Regions from separate parts of the Azospira sp. genome, predicted to be linked through region 3. Evidence: predicted binding sites of a transcription regulator. Region 3 holds the regulator's gene; each other region holds the start of a gene.
What was found. Region 3 encodes sigma-54, which starts transcription at its own class of promoters, with help from an activator protein. Its sites were predicted from a motif close to TGGCACGCTTNCTGCTNA; they were not measured.
Positions count from the first base shown of each region.

Region 1: the regulator sigma-54 is predicted to act here: its motif matches at 2,319-2,336, upstream of OEL49_RS03500 (nitrate reductase).
Region 2: the regulator sigma-54 is predicted to act here: its motif matches at 3,623-3,640, upstream of OEL49_RS07540 (pilin).

Region 1 is NZ_JAOTRW010000003.1:4,972-12,724, forward strand. Features, by position in the region: gene OEL49_RS03480 (cytochrome b) at 1-201, shown strand, start outside; gene OEL49_RS03485 (cytochrome c1) at 215-928, shown strand; gene OEL49_RS03490 (glutathione S-transferase N-terminal domain-containing protein) at 1,011-1,607, shown strand; gene OEL49_RS03495 (ClpXP protease specificity-enhancing factor) at 1,716-2,135, shown strand; gene OEL49_RS03500 (nitrate reductase) at 2,358-5,123, shown strand; gene ybiB (DNA-binding protein YbiB) at 5,155-6,138, shown strand; gene OEL49_RS17380 (tautomerase family protein) at 6,239-6,661, opposite strand; gene OEL49_RS03515 (ABC transporter substrate-binding protein) at 6,708-7,753, shown strand, end outside.
Region 2 is NZ_JAOTRW010000004.1:342,191-349,943, reverse strand. Features, by position in the region: gene OEL49_RS07550 (GspE/PulE family protein) at 1-1,935, shown strand, start outside; gene OEL49_RS07545 (HD family phosphohydrolase) at 1,946-3,535, shown strand; gene OEL49_RS07540 (pilin) at 3,707-4,102, shown strand; gene sixA (phosphohistidine phosphatase SixA) at 4,204-4,668, opposite strand; gene OEL49_RS07530 (CYTH and CHAD domain-containing protein) at 4,697-6,220, opposite strand; gene OEL49_RS07525 (Crp/Fnr family transcriptional regulator) at 6,361-7,053, opposite strand; gene OEL49_RS07520 (efflux RND transporter periplasmic adaptor subunit) at 7,272-7,753, shown strand, end outside.
Region 3 is NZ_JAOTRW010000006.1:223,507-231,259, forward strand. Features, by position in the region: gene OEL49_RS10805 (PAS domain S-box protein) at 1-2,076, opposite strand, end outside; gene recA (recombinase RecA) at 2,213-3,235, shown strand; gene recX (recombination regulator RecX) at 3,232-3,687, shown strand; gene lptB (LPS export ABC transporter ATP-binding protein) at 3,753-4,499, shown strand; gene OEL49_RS10825 (RNA polymerase factor sigma-54) at 4,566-6,044, shown strand; gene hpf (ribosome hibernation-promoting factor, HPF/YfiA family) at 6,059-6,379, shown strand; gene ptsN (PTS IIA-like nitrogen regulatory protein PtsN) at 6,535-7,020, shown strand; gene hprK (HPr(Ser) kinase/phosphatase) at 6,989-7,753, shown strand, end outside.

The DNA.
Region 1 (7,753 bases), on a different contig from region 3:
CCGATCTACAAGACCTTCCTGACCCTGTTCGTGATCTGCTTCGTGATCCTGGGCTACCTCGGTACCCAGCCGCCCTCCTACTGGGGCGAGAAGGTCTCCCAGGTTTGCTCCCTGATCTACTTCGGCTTCTTCCTGCTGATGCCGTGGTATTCCAAGGTGGACAAGTACACGCCGGAACCCGAGCGTGTGACCATGAAATAAGGACGAGAGCGACATGAAAAAACTGCTTACTGCATTGCTCTTCGCGCCCCTGATGGCGCTGGCCAGCGGCGCCGCCGTGCATCTGGACAAGGCTCCGGACGTTTCCGGCGACAACGCGGCCCTGCAAAACGGCGCCAAGCTGTTCGTGAACTACTGCCTGAACTGCCACGGCGCCTCCTTCATGCGCTACAACCGGCTGACCGGCATCGGTCTGACCGAGCAGCAGATCAAGGACAGCCTGCTGTTCACCGCCGACAAGGTGGGCGAGCCCATGCGCGTCGCCATCCGTCCGGACGAAGCCAAGCAATGGTTCGGCGCCACCCCGCCCGACCTGACCCTGATCGCCCGTGCCCGCGCTTCCGAAGCCGGTCCCGGCGCCGACTGGCTCTACACCTACCTGCGTTCCTTCTACCGTGACGACAAGCGTCCCACCGGCTGGAACAACGTGGTGTTCGAGAACGTCGGCATGCCGCACATCCTGTGGGAACTGCAGGGTCAGCAAGTGCTGAACCACGAGACCCACAAGCTGGAACTGGCCGTACCCGGCAAGCTGTCCGCCGCCGAGTACGACAAGCAAATCGCTGACCTGGTCGGTTTCCTGGTGTACATCGGTGAACCCGTTTCCGGTCTGCGCAAGCAGCTGGGCATTGCCGTCCTGCTGTTCCTCGGCGTGCTCTTCGTCGTTGCTTACGCTCTCAAGCGCGAGTACTGGAAAGACGTGCACTAACCCGCCTGACATTCAGGCTACGGCATCGCCGATCGGGGCTTTTCCCGGCGGCGGTGCCGATTCCTTTTTGAGGTAACGAGTCATGATGAACCTCTACTCCGGCACCACCGATCCCTTCAGCCACCGCTGCCGCATCGTCCTGTTCGAAAAGGGCATGGACTTCCAGGTGATCGATGTGGACCTCTTCAACAAGCCCGAAGACATCGCCGTCATCAACCCGTACAACCGGGTGCCGGTGCTGGTCGAGCGCGAGTTGATCCTGTACGAACCCAACATCATCAACGAATACATCGATGAGCGTTTCCCCCATCCCCAGCTCATGCCGGCCGACCCCATCATGCGGGCCCGGGCGCGCCAGCTGCTGTCCACCATGGAACGGGAAATCTTTGCCTACATCGAGCCCCTGGAAAAGAACGCCAAGACCGCCGACAAGGCGCGGACCGAAATCCGCAACCGCCTGACCGAGCTGGCTCCCATGTTCGCCAAGCAGAAGTTCATGCTGGGCGACGAGTTCTCCATGCTCGACGTGGCCATCGCCCCCCTGCTGTGGCGCCTGGACCACTACGGCATCGACCTGCCGAAGACTGCCGCGCCGCTGATGAAGTACGCCGAGCGCATCTTCAGCCGCCAGGGCTTCATCGATGCCCTGACGCCTTCCGAAAAGGTGATGCGCAAGTAACGAACTGACGGGGGCGCCGCCACGGTGTCCCCGTCTTTTCTCCAGGCCGGCGCCTGCGGTGCCGGTGCGTCGGCCGGACCGGTCGGCGCCATTCAGCGGAAGACTGTCATGCAACTGCCCTCCACCAAGCCCTACCTGATCCGCGCCATTTACGAATGGTGCGTGGACAACGGCTTTACCCCCTACATCGCAGTGGCCGTGGATGACCGGACCCTGGTGCCCCGCGAGTACGTGCGGGACGGCCAGATCGTCCTCAACATCAGCGGCGACGCCACTTCCCACCTCAACATGAGCAACGAGCTGATCAGCTTTGCCGCCCGTTTCGGCGGTGTGGCCCGGGATCTGTCGGTGCCGGTGGGCAATGTGGTGGCCATCTACGCCCGTGAAAACGGGGCCGGCATGGCCTTCGAGGTGGATGAAGAAGGTGAAGGCGAGGGCGAAGTGGTGGCGGATGCCGGCGACGAGACCCCGCCGGAGCCGCCGGCCGCACCGCCCAGCGGCCGTCCCCACCTGCAGCGGGTGAAGTGAGCGGGGGTTTTCCTTCTTAGGTACTCCCCGCCGCTCCACCGGAAACCGCCTCGCGCCCCAAGCCGAGGCGGTTTTTCTTTGGCGCACCAAGCTGGCGCGGGATGCGCCAAGCTGGGGCCGAAATCCAGCCGTTCTCCTGGCGGATTCGCTGTCGTTTATTGGTAACCCATTGATTATTAATGGTGGCATGGCTGTTGCTGTGTTGGGGCAGGAGCCCAGACCATGCCAAATGAAAGCCACTTCCCCCCCAGTGTCACCCCTTCCACTTGCTGCTACTGCGGCACCGGCTGCGGCGTCCTCATCGACAGCCGCGACGGCCGCATCACCGACGTGCGCGGCGACCCGGAGCACCCGGCCAACCAGGGGCGCCTCTGCGCCAAGGGGGCGACCCTGCACCTTACCGCCGCCCCCGGCACCCTTCAGGCCAACCGGGCCCTCTATCCGGAAGTGCGCACCCGCCGCGACCAGCCGCGCCAGCGGGTGAGCTGGGAGCAGGCCATGGCCGTGGCGGCCCGCCGTTTCGCCTCCGTCATCGCCGAGCACGGACCGGAGGCGGTGGCCTTCTACGTCTCCGGCCAGCTGCTGACCGAGGACTACTACGTCTTCAACAAGCTGGTGAAGGGCTTCATCGGCAGCAACAACATCGACACCAACTCCCGCCTCTGCATGTCCTCCGCCGCCTCCGGCTACAAGCTGACCCTGGGCGTGGATGCACCGCCCAACTGCTATGAGGATATCGGCCTGGCCCAGTGCCTGTTCATCACCGGCGCCAATCCGGCCGCCGCCCACCCCATCGTCTTCCGCCGCATCGAGGATGCCCGGGCGGCCAATCCCGAACTCAAGATCATCGTCGCCGACCCCCGCCGCAGCGAGACGGCCGCCATCGCCGACCTGCACCTGGCCCTGAAGCCCGGCACCGACATCGCCCTCTACAACGCCATGCTGCACGTGCTGTTGGCCGAGAACCTGGTGGACCGGGACTACATCGCCGCCCACACCGAAGGCTTTGCCGCCCTGGAAACGATTGCGGCGGACTACAGCCCCGCCGTGGCGGCCCAGATCTGCGGCATCCCGGCCGAGGACATCGTCCAGGCGGCGCGCTGGTTCGGCCTCTCCAAGGCCAGCCTGTCCCTCTGGTGCCAGGGCCTCAACCAGTCCCGCCACGGCAGCCACAACAACGCCGCCCTGATCCACCTGCACCTGGCCACCGGCCACATCGGCCGGCCCGGCGCCGGCCCCTTCTCCCTCACCGGCCAGCCCAACGCCATGGGCGGCCGGGAAGTGGGGGGCATGGCCAACCTGCTCTCTGCCCACCGGGATCTGGGCAACGCCGAGCACCGGGCCGAAGTGGCCCGCTTCTGGGGCGTGCCCGAGGTGCCGGCCAAGCCCGGCCTCACCGCCGTGCAGCTGTTCGAGGCCGTGGGCCGGGGTGAAGTCAAGGCCCTGTGGATCGCCTGCACCAACCCGGCCCATTCCCTGCCGGACCAGGCCCGGGTGCGGGCCGCCCTGGAGACGGCGGAATTCGTGGTGCTGCAGGAAGCCTACGGCGATACCGACACCGCCGCCTACGCCGACCTGCTGCTGCCCGCCGCCAGCTGGGGCGAGAAGGAGGGCACGGTGACCAACTCGGAGCGCCGCATCTCCCGGGTGCGGGCCGCCGTGGCGCCGGCCGGCGAGGCCCGGGCCGACTGGGCCATCGCCGTCGATTTCGCCCACCGCCTGGGGGATGAACAGGGCCGGGGCGAAGAGGCCCGCCGCCTGTTCCCCTACCGCCGCCCCGAAGCCATCTTCAACGAGCACCGGGACAGCACCCGGGGCCGGGACCTGGACATCACCGGCCTCTCCTACGGCCTCCTGGAGCAGCGCGGGCCCCAGCTGTGGCCCTTCCCCGCAGGGGCCGAGGCCGGCCTGCCCCGGCTTTACGCCGACGGCCGCTTCCCCACGCCTTCCGGCCGCGCCCGCTTCGTCCCGGTGCAGCACCAGGAGGTGGCCGAGCCCACCGATGTGGATCAGCCCCTCAGCCTCCTTTCCGGCCGCCTGCGGGACCAGTGGCATGGCATGAGCCGCACCGGCACCGTGCCGCGCCTGTTCCACGGCGCCGAGGAGGCGGTGCTGGCCATGCATCCCTGCGACCTGCGCCACCGAGGCCTGGAGGACGGCGACCTGGCCCGGGTCAGCAACGGCCGCGACAGCCTGGTGCTGCGGGTGGCCGCCGTGGCCGGCCTGAAGAAGGGCCGGGCCTGGCTGCCCATGCACTGGGGCAGCCGGTTCATGCACGGCGCCGGCGCCAACGCCTTCACCGGCCCGGCCTGCGATCCCATTTCCCTGCAGCCCGAGCTGAAGCACGCCCCGGTGCAGGTGGAAAAGGCCGACCTGCCCTGGCCCCTGGCCGTGGTGCGGGCCGGAGAGGGGCCCGACGCCCTGGCCTCCAGCCTGGCCCTGCTGCAAAGGGCGCGCCGCCTGTTGCCCCGCTTCCCCTACGCCAGCGTCGGCCTCTATGGCCGCGGCCAGCCCCTGGTGGTGTTCCGCGCCGCGGCAGAGGCGCCCCTGGACGAGGCCCAGATCCGGGAGATCGACGCCCTCTTCGACCTGGAGCGGGAGGAGGGCGCCATCGTCTACGCCGACCGCCGCCGCCACATCGGCAAGCGGGCCCTGGCCCGGGACGGCCACCTGCTCGGGGTGCGCCTGGCCGGCGAGACCCAGGCCCTGGCCTGGCTCAAGGACGCCATCTCCGACGACGTGCTGGACCCGGACCTGCTGCGCTGGGCGGTGGCCCCCATCAGCACGCCGCCGGCCAAGCTGCTGCGCGCCAGCCCGGTGGTGTGCAAGTGCGCCGACATCACCCAGGCCCAGATCGAGGCCGGCATCGCCAGGGGCCTGGACCTGGACGGCCTGCAGAACGAGCTAAAATGCGGAACCTTCTGCGGCGGCTGCCTGCCCGAAGTGAAGAAAATCATCGTTGCCAAGACATCCCCCCAGGCTGCCTGAGGGAAAGACAAGGAAAACCGGGGAGACGCCCATGAATTACGCCCACTTCATCAAGGAACTCGGCCGCGGCGCCGAGGGCGCCAAGGACCTGACCCAGGAGGAGGCCCAACTGCTCTACGGCGCCATGCTCGACGGCGGTGTGCCCGAACTGGAACTGGGGGCCATCACCATCGCCCTGCGGGTCAAGGGCGAGAGCGCCGAGGAAATGATCGGCTTTCTGGCCGCCGCCAGCGAGCGGGTCCATGCCCTGCGGCCGCCCCCCGGACGCATCCGGCCGGTGGTCATTCCCAGCTACAACGGCGCCCGCAAGGGGGCCAACCTGACGCCCCTGCTGGCCCTGCTGCTGCAGCGCTTCGGCGTGCCGGTGCTGGTGCACGGCCTGCTCGAAGGCTATGGCCGGGTCACTTCGGCCCACGTCTTTCGCGAACTGGGCCTGATGCCCTGCGCCAGCCACAGCGCCGTGCAGCAGGCCATGGACGGCTACGGCGTGGCCTGCGTGCCCCTCAACGTGCTCAGCCCGGGGCTGCACAACCTGCTCTCCCTGCGCAGCCGCCTGGGCCTGCGCAACAGCGCCCACAGCCTGGTGAAGATGCTCGACCCCTTCAAGGGCGGCGGCGTCCTGCTGGGAGCCGCCACCCATCCGGCCTACATGGACCTGATGCGCGACATCCTCTCCTACGGCGGCGGCCGGGCCCTGTTGCTGCGGGCCTCGGAAGGGGAGCCCTTCGCCAACCCCAAGCGCCGCCCGCGCATCGAGTACCTGCACGAGGAGCAGTGCGAGGTGCTGTTCGAGGCAGAGCACGAAAGCCTCAAGGCCCTGCCCAACCTGCCGGAGGAGTGCGACGCCAAGGTCACCGCCCAGTGGATCCGCAAGGTGCTGGACGGCCAGGCCAGCCTGCCCCTGCCCCTGGCCAACCAGCTGGCCTGCTGCCTCTACGCCAGCGGCTATGCGGAAGACTTCAACCAGGCCAAGGCCATCGTGGCGGTGGAAGGCAACGGCCTGACCACGGTCTAGAGCATCCCGGCCCTGGCCGTGGCACGATTGCGCCACCGGCCGCCGCCGTGGGGCCGCGCCCCGCCCGAACCCGCCGCCAGGCGGGTTTTGTTTTGGGGGCTCAGCCCTGGCGCCGCTTCCAGTCGTCGGTGAGCAGGCCGGCAAAGCCCCAGTTTTCCTCAGTGATTTCCTGGATCACGATGTGGGTGTGTTCCGGCTTTTTGCCCAGCACCCGCACCAGGCTGTCGGTGACTTCCGCCACCAGGCGGGCCTTCTGTTCCCGGCTGGCGCCGGCGGTGATCTGGATATTGACGTAGGGCATGGGATCTCCTCGGGTCGGTTGGGGGTCGGCCATGGTGCCATGGAAAAGGCGCCGGCGGATGCTCCGGTCATCGCCGCCAGTCCTTGCCGGCTCCCCGCCGCCCGCCGCCGATGCAGGCCAGGCGGGGCCTGGGGCCAATTGTCGTGCAGATGACAATCTCCCGCTGCGTCCCTTCCTAGACTGTGGCCAGCCCGTCAGCGAACGAGGCCCGAACCGGAGCATACCGGTCCCCTACCAGGCGGCATCGAGACACCAAAGGAGATTGTGGATGAAGGCGCTACGGCGAGCCCTCACGGGGCTCTATTTCGTTTGTGGGGCCCTGCTGGCGACGTCGCTTCATGCCCAGCAGGGCAATGTCATCAAGCTGGGCCAGTCCCTGCCCCTCAGCGGGCCCCTGGCCGAACTGGGCAGCGAGTACCGGGACGGGGCCCAGGCCTATCTCAAGTGGATCAACAGCAAGGGCGGCATCCACGGCCGCCGTATCGAGCTGGTGACCCTGGACGACGGCTATGTGGTGGAAAAGAGCGTGGAGAACGCCAAGCAGCTGCTGGACAAGGAGGGCGTCTTCGCCTTTCTCGGCATGTTCGGTAGCGCCAACTACACGGCCCTGATGCCCCTGGTGAACGAGCGGGGCGTGCCTTCGGTGGCGCCCTACACCGGGGCCGATGAGCTGCGGGAGCAGGCCTCGCCCCAGACCTTCTGGCTGCGGGCCAGCTACGGCGACGAGACGGAAAAGATCGTGGACCAGCTGACCACCCTGGGCATCAACCACATCGCCGTCTTCTACCAGAATGACGCCTTCGGCAAGGCCGGCCTCAAGGGCGTGGAGGTGGCCCTGAAGAAGCGCAACCTGAAGGTCATCGCCAGCGGCAGCTTCGACAAGGTGAAGAACGACGTGACCGAGGCGGTCAAGGCCATCGCCGCCGCCGACACCCAGGCCGTGGTCATGATCAGCACCTACAAGCCCACCGCCCTGTTCGTCAAACAGATGCGGGCCACCGGCAAGCAGCCCCAGTTCTTCGCCCTTTCCGTGGTGGGCTACAAGGCCCTGCAGGCGGAGATGGGGGCGGAGGCGGCGGGCATCGCCATCTCCCAGGTGACGCCCTATCCCTGGAGCGCCTCCAGCGGCGTGGTGCGGGAGTTCGACGCCCTGCCGCCGGCGCTGAAGCCCAAGGGCGGCATCACCTACACCAACCTGGAAGGCTTCATCGCCGCCAAGGCCATGGTGGAAGGCCTGCGCCGGGCCGGGCCCCAGCCGACCCGGGAAAAGCTGGTGAGCGCCCTGGAATCCATGGCGCCCTGGGATGCGGGGGG
Region 2 (7,753 bases), on a different contig from region 3:
ATCAGCGACGGGGAGGGGGCTTTGCTGGGGGTGGTGCAGATCATCAATAACCGGGACGATGTGCCCTTTGCCGCCGTGGCGGAGGAGGGCGTCCAGGGCCTGGCCCAGACCCTGGCCATCGCCTTCGCCCAGCGGCAGAAGGCGGTGCCGGGGGTGCGCTCCAAGTACGACGGCCTGGTCAGCGATGCCGTCATCTCCGCCGCCGAACTGGACCTGGCCCAGCGCTCGGCCCGGCGCAAGGGGCTCGATCTGGAGGAGGTCCTGGTCAAGGAATTCCAGGTCAAGCCGGCGGCCATCGGCCAGGCACTGGCCAAGTACTTCGGCGACCCCTACGAGCCCTACCGCAGCGAGCGGGTCAAGCCCATCGACCTGCTGCGCAACCTCAAGCGCGACTATCTCGAATCCCAGCAATGGGTGCCGGTGGAGGAAACCCGGGAAGGCGTGGTGGTGGTGGCGACGGACCCGGAGCGGGTGCGCAACTCCCGGGTGGTGAACAACATCTTCCCCAAGAGCAAGGTGGTCTACCGGGTCACCACTAACCGGGAATTCCTCCAGGTGCTGGACCATTTCTTCGGTGCCCTGGCGGACGTGGCCTCGGTGGGCGACCTGCTCTCCGACCTGGGGGATGGTGACGACGAGGCAGGCGACGTTGTCGGCGACGACGTTTCTGCCGCCGCCGAGAACGAGCTGGTCAAGCTGGTGAACAAGATCATCATCGAGGCTTCCCAGCAAGGGGCTTCCGACATCCACATCGAACCCCGGCCGGGCAAGGAAAAGACCCTGATCCGCTTCCGCAAGGACGGCTCCCTGGTGCCCTACATCGAGATTCCCGCCTCCTACCGCAATGCCCTCATTGCCCGCCTGAAAATCATGTGCGATCTGGATATCTCGGAGAAGCGCAAGCCCCAGGACGGCAAGATCAAGTTCAAGAAATACGGCCCCCTGGATATCGAGCTGCGGGTGGCCACCATCCCCACCGCCGGCGGCATGGAAGACGTGGTGATGCGCATCCTGGCCGCCGGCGAGCCCATTCCCCTGGACAGCCTGGGCCTGACGCCCCACAACCACGAGACCCTGAAGAGCATCATCAGCAAGCCCTACGGCCTCTTCTTCGTCTGCGGCCCCACCGGCTCGGGCAAGACCACCACCCTGCATTCCATCCTGGGCCACATCAATACGCCGGACACCAAGATCTGGACTGCGGAAGACCCGGTGGAAATCACCCAGAAGGGCCTGCGCCAGGTGCAGATCAACAAGAAGGCCGGCCTGGATTTCGCCACGGTCATGCGCTCCTTCCTGCGGGCCGATCCGGATGTGATCATGGTGGGCGAAATGCGGGATGCGGAAACCACCGGCATCGGCATCGAGGCCTCCCTCACCGGCCACCTGGTGTTCGCCACCCTGCATACCAACAGCGCCCCCGAATCGGTGATCCGCCTGCTGGACATGGGCATGGACCCCTTCAATTTCGCCGACGCCCTGCTCGGCATCCTGGCTCAGCGCCTGGCCAAGCGCCTGTGCAAGGAGTGCAAGGAGGCCTACCAGCCCTCGCCGGAGGACATGAAGCGGCTGCTGACCGAGTACTGCGAGGAGCTGACCAACACCGACAGCTGGAAGAAGGACCCCAAAGGCTCCTATGAAGCCGTTTACCGGGACTGGAACAGCCGCTACGCCAAGGATGGCCAGTTCACCCTGTATCGTCCCAAGGGCTGCCCCGCCTGCAACGACACCGGCTACAAGGGCCGGGTCGGCCTGCACGAGCTGATGGCCGGGACCGACGGCGTCAAGAAACTGATCCAGGAACATGCCCGGGTGGCCGAGCTGGTGGCCTGCGCCCTCAACGACGGCATGCGCACCCTGAAGATGGACGGCATCGACAAGGTGCTGCAGGGCATTACCGACATGAAGCAGGTACACGCGGTCTGCATCAAATAGGAGGTAGGGCATGGATACCCTGGACGATCTTTTCCGGCGCCTGGAGCAACTCAACGAGATCGGGGCGGCCCTCTCCCACGAGCGCAACCTGGACCGCCTGCTGGAGCGCATCCTGCTGGCGGCCAAGCAGATCACCCACGCGGACGGCGGCACCCTCTACCGCATGACCGAGGACGGGCGCCACCTGCGCTTCGAGATTGTCCGCACCGACTCCCTGGCCATCGCCTTTGGCGGCAGCAGCGGCCAGCCCCTCTCCTCCAAGTTCCCCGACCTGCCGCTGCATACCGAAAGCGGCGAGCCCAACAATTCCATGGTGGCCGCCTACAGCGCCCTCAACCTGCAGACGGTCAACATCGCCGACGCCTACACGGCGGAGGGCTTCGACTTCTCCGGCACCCGGGCCTTCGACGCCCGCACCGGCTACCGCTCCCAGTCCTTTCTCACGGTGCCCATGAAGAACCACGAGAACGAGGTCATCGGCGTCTTGCAGCTGATCAACGCCCAGGATCCCGTCAGCGGTGAAGTGCGGGCCTTCTCCTATGCGGACCAGCGCCTGGCCGAATCCCTGGCCTCCCAGGCGGCCATCGCCCTGACCAACCGGCAGCTCATTTCCCAGCTGGAAGAACTGTTCGAGTCCTTCATCCAGCTCATCAACACCGCCATCGACGAAAAATCCCCCTACACCGGCGGCCACTGCCAGCGGGTGCCGGAGCTGACCATGATGCTGGCCGAGGCGGTGAATGCCACCACGGAAGGTCCCCTGGCCGACTTCAGCATGTCCGACAAGGACCGCTACGAGCTGAAAATGGCCGGTCTGCTGCACGATTGCGGCAAGGTGACGACGCCGGTGCACGTGGTGGACAAGGCGACCAAGCTGCAGACCATCTTCGATCGCATCCATCTGCTGGATACCCGTTTCGAGGTGATCCGGCGCGATGCCCAGATCCGCATGTGGCAGGCCATTGCCGGCGGCCGAGGGGAAAGCCAGGCGCGCCAGGAACTGGAGGCGAGTCTGGCCCAGATGGAGGAAGACCAGCGCTTCCTGCAGCGCTGCAATGTGGGCGGCGAAGCCATGCAGCCGGAAGACCAGGAGCGGGTGCGGCAGATCGCCCGCCGCTACCGCTGGCAGGATGCGCAGGGCAAGGAAAACGATTTCCTCAGCGCGGACGAAGTGGAAAACCTGACCATCCGGGCCGGCACCCTGACCGAGGCCGAGCGGGAGATCATCAACCACCACATCGTCGCCACCATCCGCATGCTGGAATCCCTGCCCTGGCCCAAGCACCTGAAGAACGTGCCGGAATACGCCGGCGGCCACCATGAGCGCATGGACGGCAAGGGCTATCCCCGGGGCCTGACCCGGGAGCAGATGAGCGTCCAGGCCCGGATCATGGGCATCGCCGACATCTTCGAAGCCCTCACCGCCCGGGACCGGCCGTACAAGGAAGGCATGAAGCTGTCCCAGGCCCTCTCCATCATGCGGAAATTCCGCGACAACGGACATGTGGACGGGGATTTGCTCGACGTTTTCCTGAAGCAGCGGGTGTTTCTGCGCTATGCCGAGCGTTTTATGGACAAGAGCCAGCTTGACGTCGCCTAGTCAGAAAGTGCCGCGATAGGGATGTGTTGTGACAAAAAACGTCAGTTTTTTGCGGCGTAGCCCCGGTGAAATCAAGGAAAAGCAAGCTGGCATCCTACTTGCTCATACTTGATTGAGGAGTTCCGGATATTCAGAGACTCCCATATATCCTTCTTCCAATAGGAGATTGTCATGAACAAGGTTCAGCAAGGTTTCACCCTGATCGAACTGATGGTGGTGGTTGCTATCATCGGTATCCTGGCCGCAGTTGCTCTGCCGGCTTACTCCGACTACCAGGCCAAGGGTAAGATCGCCGCCGGTCTGGCAGAAATTTCTGCCGTCCGTACCGCCTATGAAATGATCGCCAACGATGGCGGCACCCCGACCGAAGCTACCATCGGGCTTGACACTGCCAAGAGCGGCCACTGTACCTACACCGTGGACAACACCGGCATCTCCTGCGCCCTGAAGAATGCCCCGACCAAGGTCAATGGTCTGGCTATCAAGCTGGCCCGGGCTGCCGGTGGTGCCTGGTCCTGCGACGCCAGCGCCCTGCCCACTGACATGAAGCCGAAGGGTTGCAGCTAATCCCAGGTTTTGTGATGAAAAGGCCCGCTTCGGCGGGCTTTTTTTATGGGTGGCGGCGTGTATCAGAGCACGCTGTCGCTTCTTGCCTAACTAAGCGAATTTCAACTGCCGCTAGCCAAAATGTCGGGGCCCAGGCAGCAGCGCAACAACGTCTGGGTCTCCCCGGCCCGGACCCGGTTGGAGAACCACCATACGGCGCCCTTTTTGACCGTCCACGGCGCTTCCTGGCCGGAGAGGAGCAGGGCGGCCAGCTGGCCCAGGGTGGGCTGGTGGCCGACGATGAGGATGGTCTGCCGGCTGTCGGGCCAGCCGGCGGCTGAGAGCAGGTCGTAGACGCTGGCATCGGGCGCCAGCTTGCGGCTGGTTTCGTAGGGCAGTTCCAGGGCGTCGGCGGTTTGCTGGGTGCGCACCGCCGGGCTGACCAGGATGCGGGTGTGCTTGGGCAGGCGGGGCTTGAGCCAGGCAGCCATCTGCCGGGCCTGCTTGGCGCCGCGGACGGTGAGGCGGCGGGCCAGGTCGTCGCTGCCGACCTCGGCTTCGGCGTGGCGCCAGAGGATCAGGTCCATGGCGGTCTCCGGGGACAAAGGCGCCATCCTAGCCGCTCCGCTTTGCAGTCTTGTTGCGCTTGCCGGGGGATTTTTCCCAGGGCGCCGTCTGGGCCAGGAAATCCTCGAGGAAAGCCGGCAGTTCTTCCAGCAGCAGGTCGCTGCGGCCGCCGAGCCAGCCCATGACCAGACCGGGCCGGGCCGGCAGGGTGGGAGCCAGCAGCTCCCGGGCGGTGGCCAGGTCGTTGAGGCGCCCCAGGTGTTCCTGCAGGCGGGCCAGGGATTGGGTGTAGGGGGCGCCGTTGCCGCCGGCGGGAGCGAGGAACTCGATGGCGTAACGCAGCTTCTTGAAGGCGATGCGCAGGCGGTGGCGGCCGGCGTGGTCCAGCTCCGCCAGGTTGCGGGCCAGACGGCTGGCCTGGCGGGCGCGGCGGTCGAGGCGGCGGGCGGCGAAGTCGGTCAGGGGGCGCTGGCCGGCCGGCTCTTCCCCGAGGGCGAAGAGGTCGGCACTGAATTCCAGGAGCAGGCGGGAGTAGGCCGGCGAGCCCAGCAGGCGGCGCACGGCGAGGTGGGCGGCCTGGGAGCGGCTATTGGCGTGCCGTTCCAGGCGGGTCAGCTCGGCAACGCCGGGGAATGCGGCGTTCAGGGGAGGCAGGGTTTCGCTGAGGAACACGTCCCAGTTGCGGGCTTCTCCCAGGCCCCGGCCCAGGTCGCGCCAGGGGCCGGTCCAGCGTTGCCGGAAGGCTTGCGGCAGGACCGGGGCGAACAGCTTGAGCAGGGAACGCAGGCGGCGGATGGCGACCCGCACCTGGTGCACGTATTCCGGGCTGTCGCCGCGCTGGGCGCCGGCCTCGTTGGCCTGCAGGTGCTGCAGGCAGTCCAGGGCGGCGCTGCGGCAGGCGGCCAGGGGCGTCAGGTTCGTGTCCAGGGGCGCCGGACGGGCCTTCTGGGGCGGGCTGCGGCGGCCGGTGAACAGGGCGTAGCCCCGCTCCGCCTTGCTCGCCGCCACCGGGTGCAGGGCCTGGCGTTCGCCAAGGGCGGTGGACAGTTCCCGGGCCAGGGCGAAGAGGGCGGTCTCGGGGCCGGCCAGGAGCTCCAGTTCCAGTTCCCCCAGGGGCTCCCGCTGACCCTTGCTCTGGATGGTGCCCCGGTCCAGGGCGATCTCGATGCGGGTGCCGGGTGCCGGTTCGACGATCCAGGCGAGGCGGGTGAAGTCGGTGGTGAAGGCGGCTTCCAGGCGGGGCGTGCGCTTTTCCAGCCAGCGCCGCAGGTCCCCATCGTCCACGTGGGAAAAATCGAACTGGCCGGGTGCCACCTTGGCTTCCCACTCATTGCGCCGGGCCAGGCCGCCGCTGGCCGGGTTGGCGGTCTTCACCGTCAGCAGCCAGTCCCAGCCCTTGCGCCGGTGACGCAGGGCCATGCGCTGGCCGAGCAGTTCCAGGTCGGGGGTGTCGTAATAGGTGTTGAGCAGCCGCTGGCGCAGGGGGGCGCTGCCGGCCAGGAGCGGATGCCGCAGGAGGCGGGCGGCGCCGCCGGGGGGCAGGCGCAGCTTGAGTTCGGTTTCGAGGGCCATGGCGGGGATTCTACACCCGGCGATTTATCCCAATATGACAGCGGCCCCTTCGCCGCCGGGCCTGCCGCAGAAAACAAAAAAGCCCCGGCAGAGGGGCTTTTTCGCGGACTGCGGGCGCCGCGCCGGCGGCCCCGGAATGCCTAGAGGTCGAAGGTGCGCAGCTTTTCCACGTCGGGGATGTGGATCTTGCGGCCTTCCACCTTGATCAGGCCCCGCTCGGACAGTTCATGCAGGATGCGGGAGAAGTGTTCCTGGGTCAGGTTGAGGCGGGAGGCGATGATGCCCTTGTTGGTGGGCAGGTTCACCGTGGTTTCCTTGGGCAGGTGTTCCTCGTCCGGCAGGTCCCGCAGCAGGTAGCCGATGATGCGCTGGCGGCCGGAGTGCAGGGAATAGGATTCCACGTCGGTGATGATCTGGTGCAGGCGCATGGAGAGGCCGGCGATCATCTTGCGGCCCAGCTTGGGGTCCCGTTCCAGTTCCTCGAACAGCACGGCCTTGGAGATGTGCAGCAGCTGGGAGTCGGTGAGGGCCTGGGCGTAGACGATGTAGGGCTTGTCCATGAACATCAGGGCTTCGCCGAAGGTCTGGCCCTGGCCGAGGATTTCCACCACCTTCTCGCCGCCCTGGGCGGAGGTGAAGGCCAGCTTGACCTGGCCGTAGACCACCAGGTGCAGGCCCTGGCAGGGATCGCCCTTGTGGAACAGGATGTCGCCGCGGGCCGCGTGGATTTCCCGGGTACCGCGGGCAATGCGGGCGATTTCGTCCGGGGCCAGGCCATTGAACATGGGCACATAGGACAGCAAGGCGTCGATGTTCAGATTGCTGGTGGTCACGAACGGCACTCCTCGAATGGAAAAATGGGCTCCATGGTCGCATTAGAGGCCCACGCTGACAAGCCCGGGAAGTCCCCGTCATTTATGGGGATTAGCCGCTGCCGGCGCCCGATACGGCGGCGGTCCCCATTCCCGGCAGGGGACGGGCCGGGGACGGCTATAATCGGCCCATCATTGCGCCCCGTCGACAGCCCGGAATCCCGACTCCCCCCACTGCCATGTCCAAGCCCGATCTCTCCCGCCTCAGCCTCAAACGGGGGCCTGCCGCCCCGGCCGCGCCCCGCTCCCGCCGCCGCACCTGGCTCATCGGCGCCACTGTCCTCGTGCTGGGCGGCCTGCTGCTGGCCTCCCTCTCCCGGCGCGAGACCGAGGTGGAGACGGTCTCCGTCACCACCGCCTATCCCTACCAGGGCGTCACCCTGCTCAATGCGGCCGGCTACGTGGTGGCCAGCCGCAAGGCCTCCGTCGCCTCCAAGGCCACCGGCCGCCTGGAATGGCTGGGGGTGCTGGAAGGCAGCCGGGTCAAGGCCGGCGAGGTGCTGGCCCGGCTGGAGAACAAGGACGTGCAGGCCCAGGCCGACCAGGCCGGCGCCGGCGTGCTGTCGGCCCAGGCCGAACTGAAGGACGCCCGGGCCGCCCTGGAGCGGGCGAAGGACCTGGCCCAGAAGAAGTTCGTCTCCGGTTCCTCCCTGGATACGGC
Region 3 (7,753 bases):
GCGCCGCCGGGGCGGCCACAGGTCCGGCGATTCCTGCAGTTCGGAGAGGTCCTGGCTGATGCTGACGAAGTGGGTGATGCGCCCGTTGGCGTCGCGGATGGGGGCGATGGCCTGCAGGCAGACGTAGATGCTGCCGTCCCGCCGCCTGTTGAGCAGGCGTCCGCGCCAGGTCTTGCCGGCGTTGATGGTGCGCCACAGGTCGGCATAGGTGCCGACCTCGTTGAGCCCGGACTTGAGCAGCCGCGGCGTCTGTTCCAGGATGTCCTCCAGGCCGTAGCCGGTGACTTCCGAGAAGGCCTGGTTGCAGTATTCGAAGCGGCCCTGGGCGTCGGTGATGAAGACCACCGAGGGGTTCTGTTCCACCGCCATGGAGAGCTTCTCCAGTTCCGCCTCCACCTGCTTGCGCTCGTGGATGTCGCGGAAGGTGCCGGCCAGGTGCCGGGCCTGGCCGTCGGCGCTGTCCACCACCTGGCCTTCGCCGCGGAACCAGCGCCAGTGGCCGTGCCGGGTGTGGGTGCGGTATTCGCAGCGGAAGCGGAGACTGCGCCCGTCGCGGCAATCCAGCAGGGCCTGCATGGCCCGGGCCCGGTCCTCCGGGTGCAGGCTGGCTTCCCATTCGGCCAGGCCGACGCTGCGCTCGGCCAGACGGTAGCCGTTGCCGTCGGCCACGGCCAGGACGAACTGCAGATTGCCTGTCTCCACCGCCCAGTCCCACACCCCCACCTCCGAGGCGCCAAGGGCCCGGCGCAGGCGCTCCTCGCTGGCGGCGAGGCGGTCCATGGCCCGGTGCAGGGAGGTGACGTCCTGGGTGATGCCGTGGATGCGTACCACCCGCTCCGCCACCACCACCGGATGGCTGCGGACCCGCAGCCAGCGCACCTCGCCGTCGCGGATGATGCGGAATTCCTGGTCGGCGGCTTCCCCCGCGAACTGCCGTTCGAAAGCGGCCAGGGTGGCTTCCCGGTCCGCCGGATGCAGGTCGTCGGCCCAGCGCATGGCGTTTGCATACAGCTCGGCGGCGGAATGACCGCTGAGGCGCTGGGTGGCGCCGCTGACGAAGGAGAAACGCCGTTCCTCCGCCTCCAGGGTCCAGATGACGTCGTCGAGGGAGTCCAGCACCTGTTCCAGGCGCTCCTCCGCCCGGTTGCGGTCCTCCTCGGCGCTGCGGCGCTGCCGGTTGGCGGCGGCCAGGGCCAGGGTCACGGCGGTGAGGGAGGCGATCAGCACCTGCAGCTTCACCTGCACCAGCTGGGGCTCGATATTGGCGAAGGGGCCGGTGCCCAGGGCAGCGAAGACGGCGGCCGTCAGGGCCGTGGTGGCCAGGGCCAGGGTCACCAGACGCAATTCGCAGCTGAAGGCGATCCAGATCAGGGTCAGCAGGAGCAGCAGGCCGGCGTAGGCAAAGGATTCGGGGGCCCGCTCGGAGAAAAACCACAGGCTGCTGAGGGCGGCGGCGACCACCGCCGCCACCGCCAGATGGCGCCAGCGGCCCTGGTCCAGGCCTTCCCGGGGCTGCAGCCAGGCCAGCAGCAGGGGGGCCAGCAGCTGGGTGCCGGCCAGGTCGCCCACCCACCAGCCGCGCCAGGCGGGCAGCAGCTGGGCTGCCTCCAGGCTGCCGCCCAGGCTCAGAGCACCGACGCCCAGGCTGGCGCTGATGGCGCCGCCCAGCACGGGGGCACTGAAACACAGGTGCAGCACGTCCTGGGGGCGGCCCAGGCGCGGATCGAACTGCAGCGGGCCCCGCAGCAGACGGTAGCCGGCCCAGGCGCCGAGGGCGTTGCCGGCGCCCATGAGCAAGCCGGTGAGGGGAGCAAAGCCGCTGATGAGGGCGCTGCCCAGGGTGGCCAGCAGCACTGCCGGCCACAGCCGGCCGCCACCCAGGACGAGGGCGGCCAGGGCAATGCCGGCGGGGGGCCAGAAGGGAACGAAGAGGCCGTGGCCGGCAGTGCCGATGGCCATGGTCAGCTGGGCCACCGCCAGATAGGCGGCAAACACCAGCAGCAGCCCCGGGAGCAGGGGCAGGCGGGCAGCGGGGAGGGGAGCGGCGGCCGGGGGCGCCAATAATCGCTTTAGCATAATTTGCGCCATTTTCCCTGCTTTGCCGCGGTGTTCCAAGGCCTTTGATGCTGGGGATAACACGTAGTCCGGGTAACTTGGCGTAGGCCGGAGGGTTTGTGCCATAATCAGCCGCTTGATTTTGGGGAATTCAGTCATGGACGACAACAAGGCCAAAGCACTAACCGCCGCACTGGCGCAGATTGAAAAGCAGTTCGGCAAGGGCGCCATCATGAAGATGGGCGAGACCGAAGTGGACAAGGGCGTGGACGTGGTGTCCACCGGCTCCCTGGGCCTGGACGTGGCCCTCGGCGTGGGCGGCCTGCCCCGGGGCCGGGTGGTGGAAATCTACGGTCCGGAATCCTCCGGCAAGACCACCCTGACCCTGCAGGTCGTGGCCGAGATGCAGAAGCTGGGCGGCACCGCCGCCTTCATCGACGCGGAACACGCCCTCGATCCCCAGTACGCCCAGAAGCTGGGCGTGAACATCGGCGAGCTGCTCATCTCCCAGCCGGACAACGGCGAACAGGCCCTGGAAATCGCCGACATGCTGGTGCGTTCCGGCGGTGTGGACGTGATCGTGGTGGACTCCGTGGCCGCCCTCACCCCCAAGGCCGAAATCGAAGGCGAGATGGGCGATTCCATGATGGGCCTGCACGCCCGCCTGATGAGCCAGGCCCTGCGCAAGCTCACCGCCAACATCAAGAAGACCAACACCCTGGTCATCTTCATCAACCAGATCCGCATGAAGATCGGGGTGATGTTCGGTTCCCCGGAAACCACCACCGGCGGCAACGCGCTCAAGTTCTACGCCTCCGTGCGCCTGGATATCCGCCGTATCGGCGGCATCAAGAAGGGTGACGAGGTGATCGGCAACGAAACCCGCGTCAAGGTGGTGAAGAACAAGGTCTCCCCGCCCTTCCGCGAAGCCCTGTTCGATATCCTCTACGGCGAAGGCATCTCCCGCGAGGGCGAGATCATCGAACTGGGGGTGGCCAACAAGCTGATCGAGAAGTCCGGCGCCTGGTACTCCTACAAGGGCGAGAAAATCGGCCAGGGCAAGGACAACTCCCGGGAATTCCTCAAGGCCAACCCGGCCATTGCCCAGGAAATCGAAGGCAAGATCCGGGAAGCCCTGGGCGTGGCCAACCCCGCCCCGGCGGCCGCAGCCGGAGAATGACCCCGAGCCTGCGCCAGCGGGCCCTGGGGCTGCTGGCGCGGCGGGAGTACAGCCGGGCCGAACTGGCCCGCAAGCTGGCGCCCCACGCAGAATCCGAGGCTGAGCTGGAGGCCCTGCTGGACGACCTGGCGGCCCGCCGCCAGCTTTCCGATGCCCGCTATGCCAGTGAAAGGGTCGCCATCCGCGCCCGCCGCTACGGCGATGCCCGGCTGGCCCAGGAACTACGGCAGAAGGGCGTGGCCGAGGAAACCGTCGCCGCGGCCCTGGCCCAGGGCGGCAGCGAGCTGGAACGGGCGCGCCAAGTGTGGCAGAAGAAATTTGCCGCCCTGCCCGCCGATCTGGCCGAGCGGGCCAAACAGACCCGCTTCCTCCTCAGCCGCGGCTTTGCCGCCGCCACCGTCCGCCAGGTGCTGCAGGGCGGCTGGGACGACGAGTCCGGCAGCGACTGGTAGAACCCCCGGGCGACACCTCTGGCACAATGCCTTTACGCCCCCGCATTCATAGAATCCGATAGCCCATGTCCGAGCAGAACCCCGACCTCATCGCCAAGCTTTCCGCCAACAACCTGAAAAAGCGCTACAAGTCCCGCACCGTGGTGCATGACGTGTCCTTCGAGGTGGGCAGCGGTGAGGTGGTCGGCCTGCTGGGCCCCAACGGTGCCGGCAAGACCACCTGTTTCTACATGATCGTCGGCCTGGTGCCCTCCGACGGCGGCTCCATCCAGCTGCAGAATCAGGAAGTGACCCACTTCCCCATCCACAAGCGGGCCCATCTGGGCATTTCCTACCTGCCCCAGGAGGCTTCCGTCTTCCGCAAGCTCAACGTGGAGGAGAACATCCGCGCCGTGCTGGAACTGCAGAAGCTGCCCAAGCACGAGATCGACCTGCGCCTGGAGGAACTGCTGGAAGAGCTGCACATCGGCCACATCCGCGCTTCCAATGCCGCCGCCCTGTCCGGTGGCGAGCGCCGCCGGGTGGAAATCGCCCGGGCCCTGGCTACCTCTCCCCGTTTCATCCTGCTGGATGAGCCCTTCGCCGGCGTGGACCCCATCGCCGTGCTGGAAATCCAGAAGATCATCCGTTTCCTCAAGGACCGCAGCATCGGCGTGCTCATCACCGACCACAACGTGCGTGAGACCCTGGGCATCTGCGACCGGGCCTACATCATCAATGAGGGCCGGGTGCTGGCGTCTGGCCGCCCGGATGAGATCGTTTATAATGAAGACGTCCGAAAAGTATATCTGGGCGAGAGCTTCCGTCTCTGACGAGCCCAGTCTCCGAGTCTTTCCCTCAACCCGCTCATTGCCGCCGGCCCCTTCGGCCCCGGGTCCATGAAACCAACCCTCCAACTCAAACTCTCGCAGCACCTGGCCCTGACGCCACAGCTGCAGCAGTCCATCCGGCTGCTGCAACTGTCGACGCTCGAGCTGGAGCAGGAGTTGGAGAAGTATCTGCTGGAAAACCCCCTGCTGGAGCGCGAGGACGAGAACTACGAGCCCTCCTACAGCGGGAGCGAAGGCGAATACGCCGGCAGTACGGCCGAGGCTGCTGCCGAAGGCCCGCGGGAAGGCGATAGCGGCGAATCCGGTGAAGGCGCCGACAGTCACGGCCCCGAAGAAGTCCGGGACGACAGCCGGGACAGCCTGGGCGAAGGCGAGGACTGGTTTGCCGAAGGCAGCTACCCTTCCGCCTCCCGCGACGAGGACGAGGATTCCGACTTCCAGGAAGTGCAGGCCGCCAACACCTCCCTGCGCGACCACCTCAACTGGCAGCTGGGCCTGATGCAGCTCTCCGAGCGGGACCGGCAGCTGGTCAGCTTCCTGATCGAGGCTCTGGACGAGGACGGCTACCTGACCCAGCCCCTGGAGGAGCTGCAGGAAGCCCTGCCGGAAGAGCTGGAAATCGACCTGGACGACCTGCAGATCGCCCTGCGCCACCTGCAGCACCTGGACCCGACCGGTGTCGGCGCCCGCACTCCGGGCGAATGCCTGGCCCTGCAGCTGGAAGCCCTGCCGGCCGACGAGGTGCGGGACCAGGCCCTGAAGCTGGTGCGCCATCACCTGGAACTGCTGGCCGGCCGGGACTTCACCAAGCTGAAGAAGCTGCTGGGCTGCGACGACGAGCGCCTGCGCGCCGTCACCAACCTGGTGAAGAGCCTCAACCCCCGGCCCGGCGCCCAGTACGCGCCCCTGGATGCCCGCTACATCACCCCGGACGTGGTGGTGAAGAAGGTGCGCAACCAGTGGACCGCCAGCATCAATCCGGACGCCTACCCGCGCCTGCGCATCAACCGGCTCTACGCCGAGATCCTCTCCAAGCAGCGCGGCTCCAGCCTCTCCGGCCAGCTGCAGGAGGCCCGCTGGCTGATCAAGAACGTGCAGCAGCGTTTCGACACCATCCTGCGCGTGTCCCAGGCCATCCTGGACCGCCAGCGCCAGTTCTTCGAACACGGCGAGGTGGCCATGCGTCCCCTGGTACTGCGGGAAATCGCCGAAACCCTGGGCCTGCACGAATCCACCGTTTCCCGGGTGACGACCCAGAAGTACATGGCCACCCCCCGGGGCATTTTCGAACTCAAGTATTTCTTCGGCAGCCATGTGGCCACGGATACGGGGGGCGCCTGTTCGGCCACCGCCATCCGGGCCCTGATCAAGCAGCTGGTGGCGGCCGAAGACCCCAGAAAACCCCTTTCGGACAGTCAAATATCCGAAATTCTTGGCCAACAAGGCATTGTTGTGGCGCGTCGAACCATTGCAAAATACAGAGAAGCGCTCAACATTTCGCCGGCCAACCTACGCAAGTCCATCTAAAAAAGGAGCGAGCCATGAACCTGCACATCACCGGACATCACCTGGAAGTCACCCCGGCGATCCGCGACTACGTCACTGCCAAGCTGGAGCGGGTTACGCGTCACTTCGACAGCGTCATCGACGTCAACGTCATCCTCACCGTGGAAAAGCTGAAGCAGAAGGCTGAAGTCACCGTGCGCGTGCCCGGCAAGGACATCCACGTGGATGCCGAGGATGCCGACCTGTATGCCGCCGTGGACACCCTGATCGACAAGCTGGACCGCCAGGTGCAGAAGTACAAGCAGAAGGCCCAGGATCACCACCGCGACACCATCAAGAATCACATCGAAGAGTGATCTGATTCCCTCTCCGGGACTGGGACGAAAGGCATAGGCGGCGGGGTCGTTTTCCGTTATGATCCCGCCACTTTTCGCCAGGTATCCTGCCTGAATCCCAGTCTCCAACCGGCCCTGCCGCCGCCATCCCGCTGTTCGGGGAAGGTTCCCGCCCCATGGATCTGATCGCCAAACTCCTCCCTCCCGCCCACATCCTGCTGGACCTCGAAGCCAGCAGCAAGAAGCGGGCATTCGAGCAGGCCGGACTGCTGTTCGAGAACAACCTGGGCATCGCCCGGGCCACGGTTTTCGACAGCCTCTTCGCCCGGGAAAAACTCGGTTCCACCGGCCTGGGCCAGGGGGTTGCCATTCCCCACGGCCGCATCAAGGGGCTCAAGGAAGCCGCCGGCGCCTTCATGCGCCTGTCCGCCCCGGTGCCTTTCGATTCCCCCGACGGCAAGCCTGTCGGCCTGATGTTCGTGCTGCTGGTGCCGGAACAGGCCACCGAGCAGCATCTGCAGATTCTTTCCGAGCTGGCCCAGCGTTTCTCCGACCGGGCCTTCCGCGAGGCCCTGGGCGCCTGCGACAACACCGACGACGCCCACCGCCTGTTCACCGACTGGGGGAACCATGCGGCAAATCTCCATCAGCCAGCTGTTTGAGGACCACCAGGACAAGCTGTCCCTGACCTGGGTCGCGGCCCAGGGCGCCGAACGCTCCATCGAGATCCGGGAGCGGGGCAACTACGGCGCCGACGTGGTCGGCCACCTCAACCTGATCCACCCGGAACGCCTGCAGGTCATCGGCGCCGCCGAGTACCAGTGGCTGAGCCGGGTCAATCCTGAGCGCCTCAAGGCGCAGATGAACGAAATCTTCGCCGCCCAGCCCCCCGCCGTCATCGTCGCCGAGGGACTGGAAGTGCTGCCGGCCGTGCTGGAGGGCTGCGAGAGCACCGGCACGCCCCTGTTCACCACCGCCAAACCCTGCTCGGCCGTGATCGACCTGCTGCGCATCTACCTTTCCCGCCGCCTGGCGGACACGGTGTCGGTGCATGGCGTCTTCATGGACGTGCTGGGCATGGGCGTCCTCATCACCGGCGATTCCGGCGTCGGCAAGTCCGAACTGGCCCTGGAACTGATTTCCCGGGGCCACGGCCTGGTCGCCGACGACGTGGTGGAACTGGCCCGCATCGCCCCCGCCACCATCGAGGGCCGTTGCCCTGGCATGCTGCGGGACTTCCTCGAAGTGCGGGGCCTGGGCCTGCTCAATATCCGCACCATCTTCGGCGAGACCGCCTCCCGGCGGAAAATGAAGCTCAAGCTGATCGTGCACCTGCAGAAGCCGGTGGCCGGGGTGGATGCGCCGCGCCTGCCCCTGGATGCCCAGACCCAGGAG